One region of the Streptomyces sp. NPDC053474 genome, then DNA from elsewhere that is predicted to be linked to it. Evidence: riboswitches for the same ligand, from Rfam matches in the RefSeq annotation. Region 1 holds a riboswitch; the other holds the start of a gene.
The links. A riboswitch is a leader RNA that binds a small molecule or an ion and turns the genes downstream of it on or off. The one in region 1 is predicted to bind S-adenosylmethionine.

Region 1 (7,078 bases):
GTCAACACGTTCACCTGGCTGAAGAACGAGCTGGTCGGCAAGGGCCTGACCGGGCCGACGCCGCCCGGCAAGCTCAACCGCGCCGAGGCCTTCGCCGCCTTCACGCGCGGCGAGGTCGGCATGCTCAACGGCCACCCGACGCTGATGCAGATGGCCGCCAAGAAGCACCTGAAGTACGGCATGGTCCCCATGCCCGGCGTCAACGGCAAGGCCCAGTCCACGATGGGCGTCGCCGACTGGATGATGGCCTTCAAGGAGAACGGCCACCGCAAGGAGATCCGCGAGTTCCTCGACTTCGCGTACTCCAAGAAGAACGTCCTGGACTTCTCGCGCGAGTACGACCTGCTGCCGGTGACCACGTCGGCGTCCCAGGAGATGGCCGACGACAAGGCGGACGCGAAGAAGCTCGGCGGCTTCCTGGAGGAGCTGCCCGCCTCCCAGCTGTACCCCGTCGGCAAGACGTCCTGGGCCCAGGTGTCCGTGCAGATCAAGAAGTACATCGGCAAGACCGTCGACCCGAACGGCGACCCGCAGGCGATCCTGAGCCAGCTCGACGCGAAGGCGGCGGCGGAGGAGAACGCGAGCTAGCGTGGGCCGGGTGAACGGTGTGCCTGAGGCGGAGCCTCCCGTGCCCGAGCCCTCCGAGGCCTCCGGGGCCGAGGGCGGCCTGTCCGCGCGGGCCAGGGCCGTGCTGGCCCTGGAGCGGCGCAACTGGAGCGGCCCCGGTGCCAAGGAGCGGGCCATCCGCGAGGACCTGGGCCTCGCCCCGGTCCGCTACTACCAGCTCCTCAACGCCCTGCTGGACGACGAGCGCGCCCTGGCCCACGACCCGGTCACCGTGAACCGCCTGCGACGGGTACGCGCCGCACGCCGCGCGGAGCGCTGACGCTAGGGTCGGTCCCATGGGCGACGACCGCACGCACTCCCCGTACGAGCCACTGACCCCCGCGGGCCGCGACGGCCTCGCCGCGATCCTGGCCCGCCCCGAACGCGCCGTGATCGCCCTGGACTTCGACGGCACGCTCGCGGCCATCGTGCCGGACCCCGAGCGGGCCCGGGCCCACCCGGACGCCGTCCCCGCGCTCGCCGCCCTCGCCCCGAGGGTCCGCTCCGTCGCGGTCGTCACCGGCCGCCCCGCGGGCGTCGCCGTGCGCTACGGCGGCTTCGCGGGCGTCCCAGGCCTTGAGCACCTCGTCGTGCTCGGGCACTACGGCGCGGAGCGCTGGGACGCCGTCACCGGCACCGTGCGCGCGGCCGAGCCGCACCCCGGCGTCGCCGCCGTACGGGCCGAGCTGCCCGGCTTCCTCGACGCGATCGGGGCCTGGCAGGGCACCTGGATCGAGGAGAAGGGCCGGGCCGTCGCGGTGCACACGCGCCGGGCCGAGGACCCCCAGGCCGCCTTCGACGCCCTGCGCGGCCCCCTCGGCGAGCTCGCCGCCCGCCACGGGCTGATCGTCGAGCCCGGCCGGATGGTCCTCGAGCTGCGGCCGCCCGGCGTGGACAAGGGCGTGGCCCTCGTCGAGTACGTACGCGAGGTGGGCGCGGAGTCGGTCCTCTACGCGGGGGACGACCTCGGGGACCTGCCCGCGTTCGCCGCGGTGGACAAGCTGCGGGCGGATGGTGGGGTGCGGGGGCTGCTTGTGTGCAGCGGCAGCGCGGAGGTCGCGGAGCTGGCGTCCCGCGCGGACCTGGTGGTCGATGGCCCTGCGGGTGTGGTCGGGCTCTTGGCCTGGCTGACCGCGGCCCTGGCCTGAAGGCCTACGCCTCCAGCGCCGCCAGCTGGTCCAGGAACCAGCGGGTCGGGGGGAGGGCCGTGGCCGCGACGGCGAGGCGTTTGGTGCGTTCGGCTCGTTCCGCCGCGGGCAGGAGCAGGGCCTCGTGGAGCGCGGCGGCCGTCCCCGTCACGTCGTACGGGTTCACCGCGAACGCGTCCTCGCCGAGCTCCTCATAGGCTCCCGCCTCCCGGGACAGGACGAGCGCGCAGCCCTCGTCGGAGACGACGGGGACCTCCTTGGCGACCAGGTTCATGCCGTCCCGGATGGGGTTGACCAGGGCCACGTCGGCGATCCGGTACGCGGCGAGGGAGCGCGCGAAGTCGTCCTTGACGTGCAGCACCACCGGCGTCCAACCGGCCGTGCCGAAGCGGGTGTTGATGGCCTCGGCGACGCGGGAGACCTCCGCCGTGTAGGCGCGGTAGACCGCGAGGTCCTGCCGCGAGGGGTAGGCGAACGCGACGTGCACCACCCGCTCGTGCCACTCGGGGTGCTCGTCGAGCAGCAGCTCGTACGCCCGCAGGCCCCGGACGATGTTCTTCGACAGCTCGGTGCGGTCCACGCGGACGATGACCTTCCGGCCCGCGCCCACCTGTTCGCGCAGGCTCACGAGCCGCTCCTCGACGTCCGCGCGCCGCGACCGCTCCCGCAGGAAGTCCGCGTCCGCGCCGAGCCCGTGCACCCCGACCCGCGTCCCCGACGTGCCGCCGAGCAGCCGCACGCAGCACTCCGTGAACGCGTCCGCCCACCGCCCGGTGAGGAAGCCGAGCCGGTCCGCGCCCAGCATGCCGCGAAGCAGCCGCTCGGCGATGTCGTCGGGCAGCATCCGGAAGTAGTCGACGGGCGCCCACGGGGTGTGCGAGAAGTGCCCGATCCGCAGGTCCTCGCGGAGCTCGCGGAGCATCCCCGGGACGAGCGCGAGGTGGTAGTCCTGCACCAGGACCGCCGCGCCGGGCGCCGCGCTCTCGGCGAGCGCCTCCGCGAAGGCCTGGTTGTACTGCTCGTAGGCGGCCCACTGGGCGCGGAACTCCGGGCCGAACTCCGGCTCCAGGGGCGTCTGGTACAGCATGTGGTGCACGAACCAGAGCACCGAGTTCGCGATGCCGTTGTACGCCGCCGCGTGGGTCTTCGCGTCGATGTCGAGCATGCGCACGCCGGGCTCGGAGACCCCGCGCCGCACCGCCTCGCGGTCGCCGTCGCCGAGCGCCGAGCACACCCACAGCGCGTCCGCCTCGTCGCCGATGGCGCTGAGCCCCGACACGAGCCCGCCCCCGCCGCGGCGCGCGGTCAGCTCGCCGTCATCACCGACGGCGTACGAGACGGGGCCGCGATTGGACGCGACGAGAACCCGGGCGGCGGCATGAACGGAGACCATGTTGCCGAACCTAGCCCGCCCGGGATGCCCGTAAACGCGCATCAGTACGAGTGGCCCATCACTTCCCGGACTCGACGCGAAGGCAAGCGCCCCGAAGGGGCGCGGGGAACTGCGCGACTAGCCCAGGACGGCCCGCGGACGAAAACCAGCCCCGGTGCCCCCGCAGGCCCGCTCAAGCCACGCGCCGCGCCGCATACTCCGCGACCTCCACCATAGGCGGCCGCTCCTCCGTATCCACCGCATACGTACGCGGCTCGAAGCCCCCCGCCCCCCGGACGAACTGCGTCAGCTCGGGCCGCACCAGATGCGCGCGGGCGAGCCGCAGCTGCGCCGTGCGGTAGATCGACGCGGCCATCCGCCCGAGGGCCTGCCCGTCCTGGTGCCGGTGCTTGCGCACCCCGACGTCGACCTGCGCGAGCGCGTCCAGGCCGACGGTGTGCAGCGCGTCCACGAGCAGCCCGAGCTCCACCCCGTACCCGACCGGGAACGGCAGGCGCTCCAGGAGCGACCTGCGGGCCGCGTACTCGCCGCCGAGGGGCTGGACGAAGCCCGCGAGCTGGGGCCAGTGCATGTTGAGCAGGGGGCGTGCCATCAGCTCGGTGACGCGGCCGCCCTGGCCCGCCGTGGCGCCGGGGCCCTCGCCGCCGGGGTCGCCGGGGGCGCCCGGGCCGTCGAGCATCGTCAGCGGACGGTCGTACATGGCCTTCACGAAGTGCACGTCCGGCTCGGTGAGCAGCGGGCCCACGATGCCGGTCACGAAGTCGGCCGAGAACTCCTTCAGGTCGGCGTCCACGAACGCGATCACGTCACCGTGCGTGACCAGGAGCGAGCGCCACAGGACCTCGCCCTTGCCGGGCACCGCCGGGACGCGCGGCAGGATGTCGTCCCGGCGCACGACCCGGGCGCCCGCGGCGCGCGCCACCTCCGCGGTGCGATCCCGCGAGCCGGAGTCCACCACCACGAGCTCGTCGACCAGGGGGACCTTCTCGACCAGCTCGCGGCGGATCTCCGCGACGATCTCCCCGACCGTCCGCTCCTCGTCGAGGGCGGGCAGCACGACGCTCACCGTGGTGCCCGAGGCCCGCTTCGCGGCGGTGAGACGGTCCAGCGGGCGGTCGGTCACGGACCAGGAACGCCTGCTCAGCCAGCGCTCGACCTCTTCCAGCACGCGGGTTCCTCCCGTTGGTGGCCGTATGTGATCCATCTCGCGGTTCGGACGACTATCTCAACTGTCCTGGCCGTCGGTTACAGTCTTGAACAAGGCCGGTGACCATCGCATGTCGGGGGTCGCCGTCCGTCACGGATGCCACAGGCACACCGCGTACAACAACCGAATACCGCTCATCCAGAGGGGCAGAGGGATACGGCCCGTTGAAGCCCCGGCAACCCTCCAGCCGGTCTCGTAGCGCCAGCGGCGCACCGCGAGGCTCCCGGCTCGGGAAGGTGCCAATTCCGTCTCGTGGCGAGATGCGCCGCGAGGAAGATGAGGAGAAAGGGCCTCGCCTCCATGGCTGTGCAGACCGTCGACACCACGCCCCCCGCGGACGCCACCGTCGACCTGGGACCCGCCTCGGGTCTCTCCTGCCGCGAGTGCGGCACCGTCTTCCCGCTCGGACCGATCTTCGCCTGCGCCGAGTGTTTCGGCCCGCTCGAAGTCGCGTACGACCTCCCTGTCGGAGACCCCGAGGCGCTCCGCGCGAGGATCGAGTCGGGACCGGCCAACATCTGGCGGTACGCCCCGCTGCTGCCCGTCCCCGCCGACGTCGCGGACAAGCCCAATCTGAACCCCGGCTGGACCAAGCTCGTCAAGGCCGACAACCTGGCTCGTGAACTGGGCGTCGAGCAGGGCAAGTTGTTCGTCAAGGACGACTCCGGCAACCCCACGCACTCCTTCAAGGACCGCGTCGTCGCGCAGGCCCTTGAGGCCGCGCGCGCCTTCGGCTTCACCACGCTCTCCTGCTCCTCCACGGGCAACCTCGCCGGGGCCGTCGGCGCCGCCGCCGCCCGCGCGGGCTTCCGCTCCTGCGTGTTCATCCCGCACGACCTGGAGCAGGGCAAGGTCGTCATGGCCGCGGTCTACGGCGGCGAGCTCGTCGGCATCGAGGGCAACTACGACGACGTGAACCGCTTCTGCTCCGAGCTCATCGGCGACCCGCTCGGCGAGGGCTGGGGCTTCGTCAACGTGAACCTGCGGCCGTACTACGGCGAGGGCTCCAAGACCCTCGCGTACGAGATCTGCGAGCAGCTCGGCTGGGAACTGCCGGACCAGCTCGTGATCCCCATCGCCTCGGGATCGCAGCTCACGAAGATCGACAAGGGCCTCAAGGAACTCATCAAGCTCGGCCTCGTCGCGGACAAGCCGTACAAGATCTTCGGCGCCCAGGCGGAGGGCTGCTCGCCGGTCTCCGCCGCCTTCAAGGCGGGCCACGACGTCGTCCGCCCGCAGAAGCCGAACACCATCGCCAAGTCCCTCGCCATCGGCAACCCGGCCGACGGTCCGTACGTGCTCGACATCGCCCGGCGCACGGGCGGCGCGGTGGAGGACGTGACCGACGAGCAGGTCGTCGACGCGATCAAGCTCCTCGCCCGCACGGAGGGCATCTTCGCGGAGACCGCGGGTGGCGTGACCGTCGGGGTCACGCGCAAGCTGATCGAGGAGGGGCTCCTCGACACCTCCCTCACCACGGTCGTCCTCAACACCGGGGACGGCCTGAAGACCCTTGACGCCGTCGCGGCGTCCTCGCAGGCGACCGCGACCATTCGGCCGAGCCTGGACGCCTTCCGTGCCGCGGGGCTTGCGGGCTGATCACTTCCCTGCGGGCCGTACTGGGCTGGTCGCGCAGTGCCCCGTGCCCCTTCGGGCGCTCCTGGACCGGGGCGCCCTCATGAACTACCGAGGTGAAGAGTATGAGCGTCAACGTTCGCATCCCGACCATCCTTCGTACGTACACCGGCGGGCAGGCCGAAGTGAGCGCCGAGGGGGCCACCCTCGCCGAGGTCATCGCCGACCTGGAGAAGAACCACACCGGGATCGGCGCCCGCGTCCTGGACGACCAGGGCAAGCTGCGCCGCTTCGTGAACGTGTACGTCAATGACGACGACGTGCGTTTCGAGCAGGGCCTCCAGACCGCGACGCCCGACGGCGCGGGCGTCTCGATCATTCCGGCGGTCGCCGGCGGCTGAGCCGTTCCGAAGCCCCTGCGGGGTGCTCGTGGAGCCGTTTCGTATACAACGGCTCTTGTTCCTACGCAGAGTTACCTCGATTGCCCCCTCCGCGAGAGAAGCGGAGGGGGCAATTCTGCATGGTTGAGCGCGGTACAGTTGGGAATGGAGCTTCGTTTTTGATGTCGGGCGGCCTGAGTCGCCTCGGTGAAGTCGGCCGCGGAGCCGACAAGAAGCAGCCAAAGTGTCCTGCCTATTTGAGCCGAACGTGGCTTTTGTCTGGCCCGACTTGCCCTGAACGCCGGTGAATTCTCCGCATATCGACGATCGGCCGTGCCCAGAATTCTCGTCCGATTGACCTGTTGCAGACGGCAGTTGGACAGATACATTCAGCCGCGGTCGACGCGTTCCGGCGCACATCCCCCAACCCATGGGGGGTGAGGTCTGACCCGGGTCCGTGAAGTGCGGTCCTGCGCAAGGGCCAGTAATAGGGGAGTTAGGCATGGCTCAGGGCACCGTCAAGTGGTTCAACGCGGAGAAGGGATACGGCTTCATCGCGGTCGACGGTGGTGCGGATGTATTCGTCCACTACAGCGCGATTCAGATGGACGGCTACCGCACCCTGGAAGAAGGTCAGCGAGTCGAGTTCGAGATCTCGCAGGGCCAGAAGGGTCCGCAGGCGGACATGGTCAAGCTCGCCGTCTGATCGGCTTGGCGCGATCGGCCACCAGCGACGCGTGGGCCCGCCTCCCGGTTCGGGAGGCGGGCC
Region 2 (7,078 bases), on a different contig from region 1:
TTCCCGGTCGACAAGAACGTCTACATCTGGCCGATCGGGCACATCAGCGCGCTGAACTTCGCGCTCGGCATGACCCTCGGCGTGGCGCTGTTCTGCATCGGCGCGGGCGCGGTCCACTGGGCCCGCACCCTGATGTCCGACGTCGAGGTCGCCGACGAGCGGCACGCGATCGAGGCCGAGCCCGAGGTCAAGGCCAAGGTCATGGCGGACTTCGCGGCGGGCGCGAAGGAGTCCCAGCTCGGCCGGCGCAAGCTGATCCGCAACACCATGTTCGGCGCGCTGACCCTGGTCCCGCTCTCCGGTGTCGTCCTGCTGCGTGACCTCGGTCCGCTGCCGGAGGACAAGCTGCGGCACACCCTGTGGTCCAAGGGCAAGCTGCTCGTGAACATGAACACGAACGAGCCGCTGCGCCCGTCCGACGTCGCCGTCGGTTCGCTCACCTTCGCCAAGCCGGAAGGCCTGGAGGAGCACGACCACGACTTCCAGACCCAGATCGCCAAGGCCGCCCTGATGATCGTCCGGCTCCAGCCCGACGACATCAAGGACAAGCGCGAGCTGGCGTGGTCGCACGAGGGCATCGTCGCGTACTCCAAGATCTGCACCCACGTGGGCTGCCCGATCTCCCTGTACGAGCAGCAGACGCACCACGTCCTCTGCCCGTGCCACCAGTCCACCTTCGACCTCTCCGACGGCGCCCGAGTCATCTTCGGCCCCGCCGGTCACGCCCTTCCGCAGCTGAAGATCGGCGTGAACGAGGAGGGCTACCTCGAGGCGCACGGCGACTTCGAAGAGCCCGTCGGTCCTGCCTTCTGGGAGCGCGGATGAGCACCGAGAACACCACGGCGACGGCGGCCCCGTCGTCCGATTCACGCAAGAAAGCGCCCGCCGGCGAGCGGGTCGCGGACTGGGCCGACGGCCGCCTCGGGATCTACTCCCTGGCCAAGGCCAACATGCGCAAGATCTTCCCGGACCACTGGTCCTTCATGCTCGGTGAGATCTGCCTCTACAGCTTCATCATCATCATCCTCACGGGTGTGTACCTGACGCTGTTCTTCCACCCGTCGATGAACGAGGTGGAGTACCACGGCAGCTACGTGCCCCTGCAGGGCCAACTGATGTCCGAGGCGTTCAACTCGACCATGCACATCTCCTTCGATGTGCGCGGTGGTCTGCTGATCCGGCAGATCCACCACTGGGCGGCGCTGATCTTCCTCGCGGGCATGTTCGTGCACATGATGCGCGTGTTCTTCACGGGTGCGTTCCGCAAGCCGCGTGAGGTCAACTGGCTGTTCGGCTTCCTGCTGTTCGTCCTCGGCATGTTCACCGGCTTCACCGGCTACTCGCTGCCCGACGACCTGCTCTCCGGCACCGGTGTCCGCTTCATGCAGGGCGCGGTCCTGTCCGTGCCGATCGTGGGCACGTACCTGTCGATGTTCCTCTTCGGCGGGGAGTTCCCCGGCGGTGACTTCGTCGCGCGGTTCTACTCGGTGCACATCCTGCTGCTGCCGGGCATCATGCTCGGCCTCGTGGTGGCGCACCTGATCCTGGTCTTCTACCACAAGCACACGCAGTTCGCGGGCCCTGGAAAGACCAACAAGAACGTCGTCGGCATGCCGCTGCTCCCGGTCTACATGGCCAAGGCCGGAGGCTTCTTCTTCCTGGTCTTCGGTGTCATCGCGGCCGTCGCGGCGATCGCCTCGATCAACCCGATCTGGGCCATCGGCCCGTACCGCCCGGACCAGGTGTCCACCGGCGCCCAGCCCGACTGGTACATGGGCTTCGCCGAGGGTCTGATCCGTGTCATGCCGGGCTGGGAGATCAACCTCTGGGGCCACACGCTGGTCCTGGGCGTGTTCATCCCGCTGGCGATCTTCCCGCTGGTCCTCGCGGCCATCGCCGTCTACCCGTTCATCGAGTCCTGGGTCACCGGCGACAAGCGCGAGCACCACATCCTGGACCGCCCGCGCAACGCCCCGACGCGGACCGCGTTCGGTGTCGCCTGGGTCACCGCGTACATGATCATGCTGGTCGGTGGTGGAAACGACCTGTGGGCCACGCACTTCCACCTGTCGATCAACGCCATCACCTGGTTCGTCCGGATCTTCTTCTTCGTCGGGCCGGTCATCGCGTTCGTCGTCACCAAGCGGATCTGCCTGGGCCTCCAGCGCCGCGACAAGGACAAGGTGCTGCACGGGCGCGAGTCCGGCATCATCAAGCGCCTGCCGCACGGTGAGTTCATCGAGGTGCACGAGCCGCTCGACCAGGACCAGCTGCACACCCTCACCGCGCACGAGCAGTACAAGCCGCTCGAGATCGGCCCGACGGTCGACGAGAACGGCGTCGAGCGCAAGGTGACGGGCTCGCAGAAGCTGCGGGCGAAGCTGTCCAAGAACATGTACGGCGAGGACAGCCAGATCCCGAAGCCGACGGTCGACGAGTACAAGGAGATCACGAGCGGCCACGGCCACCACTGACCCTTAGGTCCCCGACCGTCGTAGGTCGCCACGGCAAGAGCCCCGTCCAGCACCTGGACGGGGCTCTTCGCCGTCCCCGGGCTGGATAGGGTGGGGGCATCCCCCAGGGGCGGGGACGCCCCCTCGACGCACGCAGACGAACACACAGGAGCGGCCATGAGCGCTGTGACCCCCGCAGGAGGCGACACCGCGGCGGCCCGTTCCTGGCCCGACGTGCTGAACGGACTGCTCGACGGCCGCGACCAGAGCGCCGACGACACGGCCTGGGCGATGGACCGCATCATGCGCGGCGAGGCGACCGACGCGCAGATCGCGGGCTTCGCCGTCGCGCTGCGCGCCAAGGGGGAGACCGTCGAGGAGATCTCCGGTCTCGTCCGGGCCATGTACGCGCACGCGCACGTCATCGACGTACCCGGGCCGAGCGTCGACATCGTCGGCACCGGCGGCGACGGCGCCAAGACCGTCAACATCTCCACCATGTCCGCGATCGTCGTCGCCGGGACCGGCGCGAAGGTCGTCAAGCACGGCAACCGCGCGGCCTCCAGCGCGTCCGGCGCCTCCGACGTCCTGGAGAAGCTCGGCGTCAATCTGGAGCTGACGCCGCAGCGGGTGCGCGAGGTCGCGGACGAGGCCGGGATCACCTTCTGCTTCGCGGTGAAGTTCCACCCGGCGCTGCGCCATGTGGCCCCCGCGCGGCGCGAGCTGGGCATCCGCACCACGTTCAACTTCCTCGGCCCGCTGACCAACCCGGCGCAGGTCCGGGCCCAGGCCACCGGTGTCGCGGACGCGCGGATGGCGCCGATCCTCGCGGGCGTGCTTGCCGAGCGCGGCTCCTCCGCGCTCGTCTTCCGCGGCGACGACGGCCTGGACGAGCTGACCACCACCGCCACCTCCCGGGTGTGGGTGGTGCGCGACGGCGGCGTCCGCGAGGAGGCCTTCGACCCGCGGGACGTCGGCGTCGACCTGGTGCCCGTCGAGGCCCTCCGGGGCGCCGACGCCTCCTACAACGCGGAGGTCGCGCGGCGGCTCCTGGACGGCGAGACCGGTCCCGTGCGGGACGCGGTGCTGCTGAACGCCGCGGCGGCCCTGGTCGCCCTGGAGCCGGGCGCGGGCCTGCTCGCGGAGCAGCTCCGCGCGGGCATGGCGAGGGCGGCCGAGTCCATCGACTCCGGCGCGGCGCGGGCAGCGCTGGCGCGCTGGGTGGCCGCCAGCAACGCCTGAGCCCCGTAAGGGGCGCGGGGAACTGCGCGACCAGCCCCCACAAAGCCGCAGACGCGTCTGCCGGGATCTCAGCAGACGCGTCTGCGGCTTTTCGCGCGCTGAGCGCGCAGTTCCCCGCGCCCCTTAGGGGGCGCCTCAACCCGGCCCGGTTGACGGGGCCCGCCGGTCCGGATCGTGGACGGCGGTGTTGCACTTGCAAGATCGTGTGGCAAGATGCTGCACAGGTCATGAGTGACAGCGACTACGGCCCCGGCCCGCTGTCCGGCAACCCTCCGTCCGTGGCGGGGTGCCCCGGGTGAAGACCAGGCGGTGAACAGCAAGGTTCACCGCAAGCGCGGACCCCTCGCGTCACCAGGGGTCCTGGTCGTCGAGGGAGCAGTCTCGTGAGCCAGCGAATGCGATAGGGCCGAAGGCCCCGTTCTCCGTACCCCCCTTCTTCCTTCTCCTGTGCCGTTGACCGGTCGCGCTGTCGCGTCGACCGCTGTCCGCACAGCGATGTCGCCTGCCTCTTACGGGAGTTCGCCATGTCTGCCTCCACCGTTGCCACCGCCGTCGCCACCGACTCCGAGTCCGCCGACCCCTGCTGCGCCGAGCCGCTGCCCGTGCTCGGCCGGGACGTCACCGTGCCCCTCGTCACCGGCGGCGAGGTGACGTACGCGGCCCTCGACTACGCGGCGAGCGCCCCGGCGCTGCAGCGGGTCTGGGACGACGTGGCCGCGTACGCGCCGTACTACGGCAGCGTGCACCGCGGCGCCGGGTACCTGTCGCAGCTGTCGACCGACCTGTTCGAGAACTCCCGCAGGACGGTGGCCGAGTTCCTCGGCTGCCGCGAGGGCGACCAGGTGGTCTTCACCCGGTCCACGACGGACTCGCTGAACCTGCTCGCCGCCGTCCTGCCCGCCGACTGCCAGGTCTTCGTCTTCGAGACCGAGCACCACGCCTCCCTGCTTCCGTGGCGCGACGCGCGCGTCACGTATCTGAACGCCCCCCGTACGCCCGGCGATGCGGTGCGCACCCTGGAGCGCGCCCTCGCCGACCGGGACCCCTACGGGCCCGCCCTGGTGTGCGTGACCGGCGCCTCGAACGTCACCGGGGAGCTGTGGCCGGTGCGCGAGCTGGCCGCCGCCGCGCACGCCCACGGCGCCCGCATCGTCCTCGACGCCGCGCAGCTCGCGCCCCACCACCCCGTGGACATCGCGGAGTTGGACGTCGACTGGATCGCCTTCTCCGGGCACAAGCTGTACGCGCCCTTCGGCTCCGGGGTGCTTGCCGGGCGGGCCGACTGGCTGGGCGAGGCCGAGCCCTACCTCGCCGGCGGCGGTGCCTCGCGCACGGTGACGCGGCGCGCCGACGGGGGGGTGGACGTCGAGTGGCACGACACGGCCGCCCGGCACGAGGCGGGCTCGCCGAACGTCATCGGCGCCTACTCCATCGCCGCCGCCTGCAAGGCCCTGACCGAGGCCGGGTTCGACTCCCTGGTCGCGCGGGAGCGGCAGCTCATCCAGAAGGTGCGCGAGGGGCTCGCCGGGGTGCCCGAGGTGCGGGTGCTCTCGCTGTTCGGGGACGACGCGCCCCGCGTCGGGGTCATCTCCTTCGTGGTCGACGGCTGGAACAGCTCGCACTTCGCGGCCGCGCTGTCCGCCGAGTACGGCATCGGCGTGCGCGACGGCCTGTTCTGCGCGCACCCGCTGGTGCGCACGCTCCTCGGCAGCACCCCGGACGAGCCCGGCGAGTGCGGCGCCCCGGAGGCCGCCCCCGGCGAGCGGTCGCTGAACGCGATCCGCGTGAGCTTCGGCGCGGGCACCCCGGACGAGCACGTCGAGCGGTTCGTACGGGCCGTCAAGGAGCTGGTCAGCGACGGCGCGCGGTGGAGCTACCGCACCGAGGACGGGCGCTGCGTGCCCGACACCGCCGCCGGTGCCGCTGCCGACGCCGAGGCCACCGCCGCCTGACCCGGCAGGCGCGAGCCGAGCAGGATCATCCGCAGGGCCCGTTCGGTGGCGTCGGTGAGGAACTCGCCGCCCCGGCCGAGCGCCTCCGCGAGCGTGACGGGGGCGGGCAGGATCGCGCTGTAGGCGTCCACGCCCGCCGCCCGCACCAGGTGCGCCCCGTCGCCGATGGTGCCCGCGAGGGCGAGCACCGGGCGGCCGAACCGCTTGGCGCGGCGGGCCACTTCGGCCGGGACCTTGCCGCGCGGCGTCTGCCGGTCGAGGGCGCCCTCGGCGGTGACGACCAGGTCGGCGCGGGCCAGGCGCGCGTCCAGGTCGAGGTGGTCGAGGAGCACGTCGAAGCGGGGCAGGAGCCGGGCGCCGAGCGCGGCGAGGCCCGCGCCGAGGCCGCCGGACGCGCCGGTGCCGGGGCCGTGGAACAGGTCGGTGGTGACCCTCAGGTCGCGGGTGAGGACGTACGCCCAGCGCTCCAGGCCCGCGGCGAGCTCCTCGACCTGGGCCGGGGTCGCGCCCTTCTGCGGGCCGAAGACGCGGGCCACGCCCTGCTCGCCGCACAGGACGTTGTGCTGGTTGCAGGCGACGAGCAGCTCGGCCCCGGCGAGGCGCGGGTCGGCGGCGGAGGCGTCGACCCGGTGCAGCCGCGGCAACTCCCGGCCGCCCCGCGGAAGTTCCCAGCCGTCGGCGTCCAGGAGTCGGACGCCGAGGGCCTGGAGCGCGCCCGCGCCGCCGTCCGATGTGCCCGAGTCGCCGCAGCCCACCAGGATGCGGCGGGCGCCCGTGTCGAGCGCGGCGCGGATCAGCTCGCCCACGCCGTACGTCGTGGTGGCGCCGGGGTCGCGCAGCTCGCGCGGCACCAGGCACAGGCCCGCGGCGGCCGCCATCTCCACCACGGCGGTGCCGGAGTCGAGGAGCGCGAAGTGGGTGCCGATGCGCTCGCCCAGCGGGCCGGTGGCGGGCAGCGCGACCAGCCGCCCGCCCGCGGCCGCGGCGAGCGCCTGGGCGGTGCCCTCGCCGCCGTCCACGAGCGGGATCAGGTCGACCTCGGCGTCGGGCAGGACGCGCCGGACGCCCCGCGCGATGGCCTCGGCCGCGGACTGGGCGGACAGGGACTCCTTGAAGCCGCTGGGGGCGATGGCGACACGGCGGAGCGAGGACGGCGCGGGGGGTGTGTGCGGCATGGGGCGTACTCCTTGAGGGCGGGGGCGGGGCTCAGCGGCTGACGGGCACGCCGAGCAGCGGCCACACCGCGAGGGCGAACAGCAGGACGAGCGCGGCCGTGAGCGGGGCCAGGACGGCGGAGAGGCGCAGCAGGTCGCGCGGGGTGTAGGTGGGGGTGCCGGGGATCTCGGCGAAGAGGGCGACCGGCTTCGCGGAGGCGGGCAGGGTGTGGCAGAAGCCCGCGGCGGCCGTGGACGCGAGGGCCGCGGCGACCGG

Region 2: another riboswitch for S-adenosylmethionine. It lies ahead of ACIG3E_RS11660 (aminotransferase class V-fold PLP-dependent enzyme); the one in region 1 lies ahead of thrC (threonine synthase).

The regions. Positions count from the first base shown of each region.
Region 1 covers NZ_JBITXV010000005.1:410,338-417,415, reverse strand. The annotation lists gene ACIG3E_RS14710 (extracellular solute-binding protein) at 1-588, shown strand, start outside; gene ACIG3E_RS14705 (DUF3263 domain-containing protein) at 629-886, shown strand; gene otsB (trehalose-phosphatase) at 903-1,754, shown strand; gene ACIG3E_RS14695 (trehalose-6-phosphate synthase) at 1,759-3,147, opposite strand; gene ACIG3E_RS14690 (glucosyl-3-phosphoglycerate synthase) at 3,320-4,315, opposite strand; SAM riboswitch class I at 4,486-4,637, shown strand; gene thrC (threonine synthase) at 4,631-5,953, shown strand; gene ACIG3E_RS14680 (MoaD/ThiS family protein) at 6,055-6,330, shown strand; gene ACIG3E_RS14675 (cold-shock protein) at 6,812-7,015, shown strand.
Region 2 covers NZ_JBITXV010000004.1:382,360-389,437, forward strand. The annotation lists gene ACIG3E_RS11645 (Rieske 2Fe-2S domain-containing protein) at 1-825, shown strand, start outside; gene ACIG3E_RS11650 (cytochrome bc complex cytochrome b subunit) at 822-2,474, shown strand; gene trpD (anthranilate phosphoribosyltransferase) at 2,631-3,695, shown strand; SAM riboswitch class IV at 3,919-4,036, shown strand; gene ACIG3E_RS11660 (aminotransferase class V-fold PLP-dependent enzyme) at 4,220-5,647, shown strand; gene ACIG3E_RS11665 (glycerate kinase) at 5,569-6,822, opposite strand; gene ACIG3E_RS11670 (SLC13 family permease) at 6,854-7,078, opposite strand, start outside.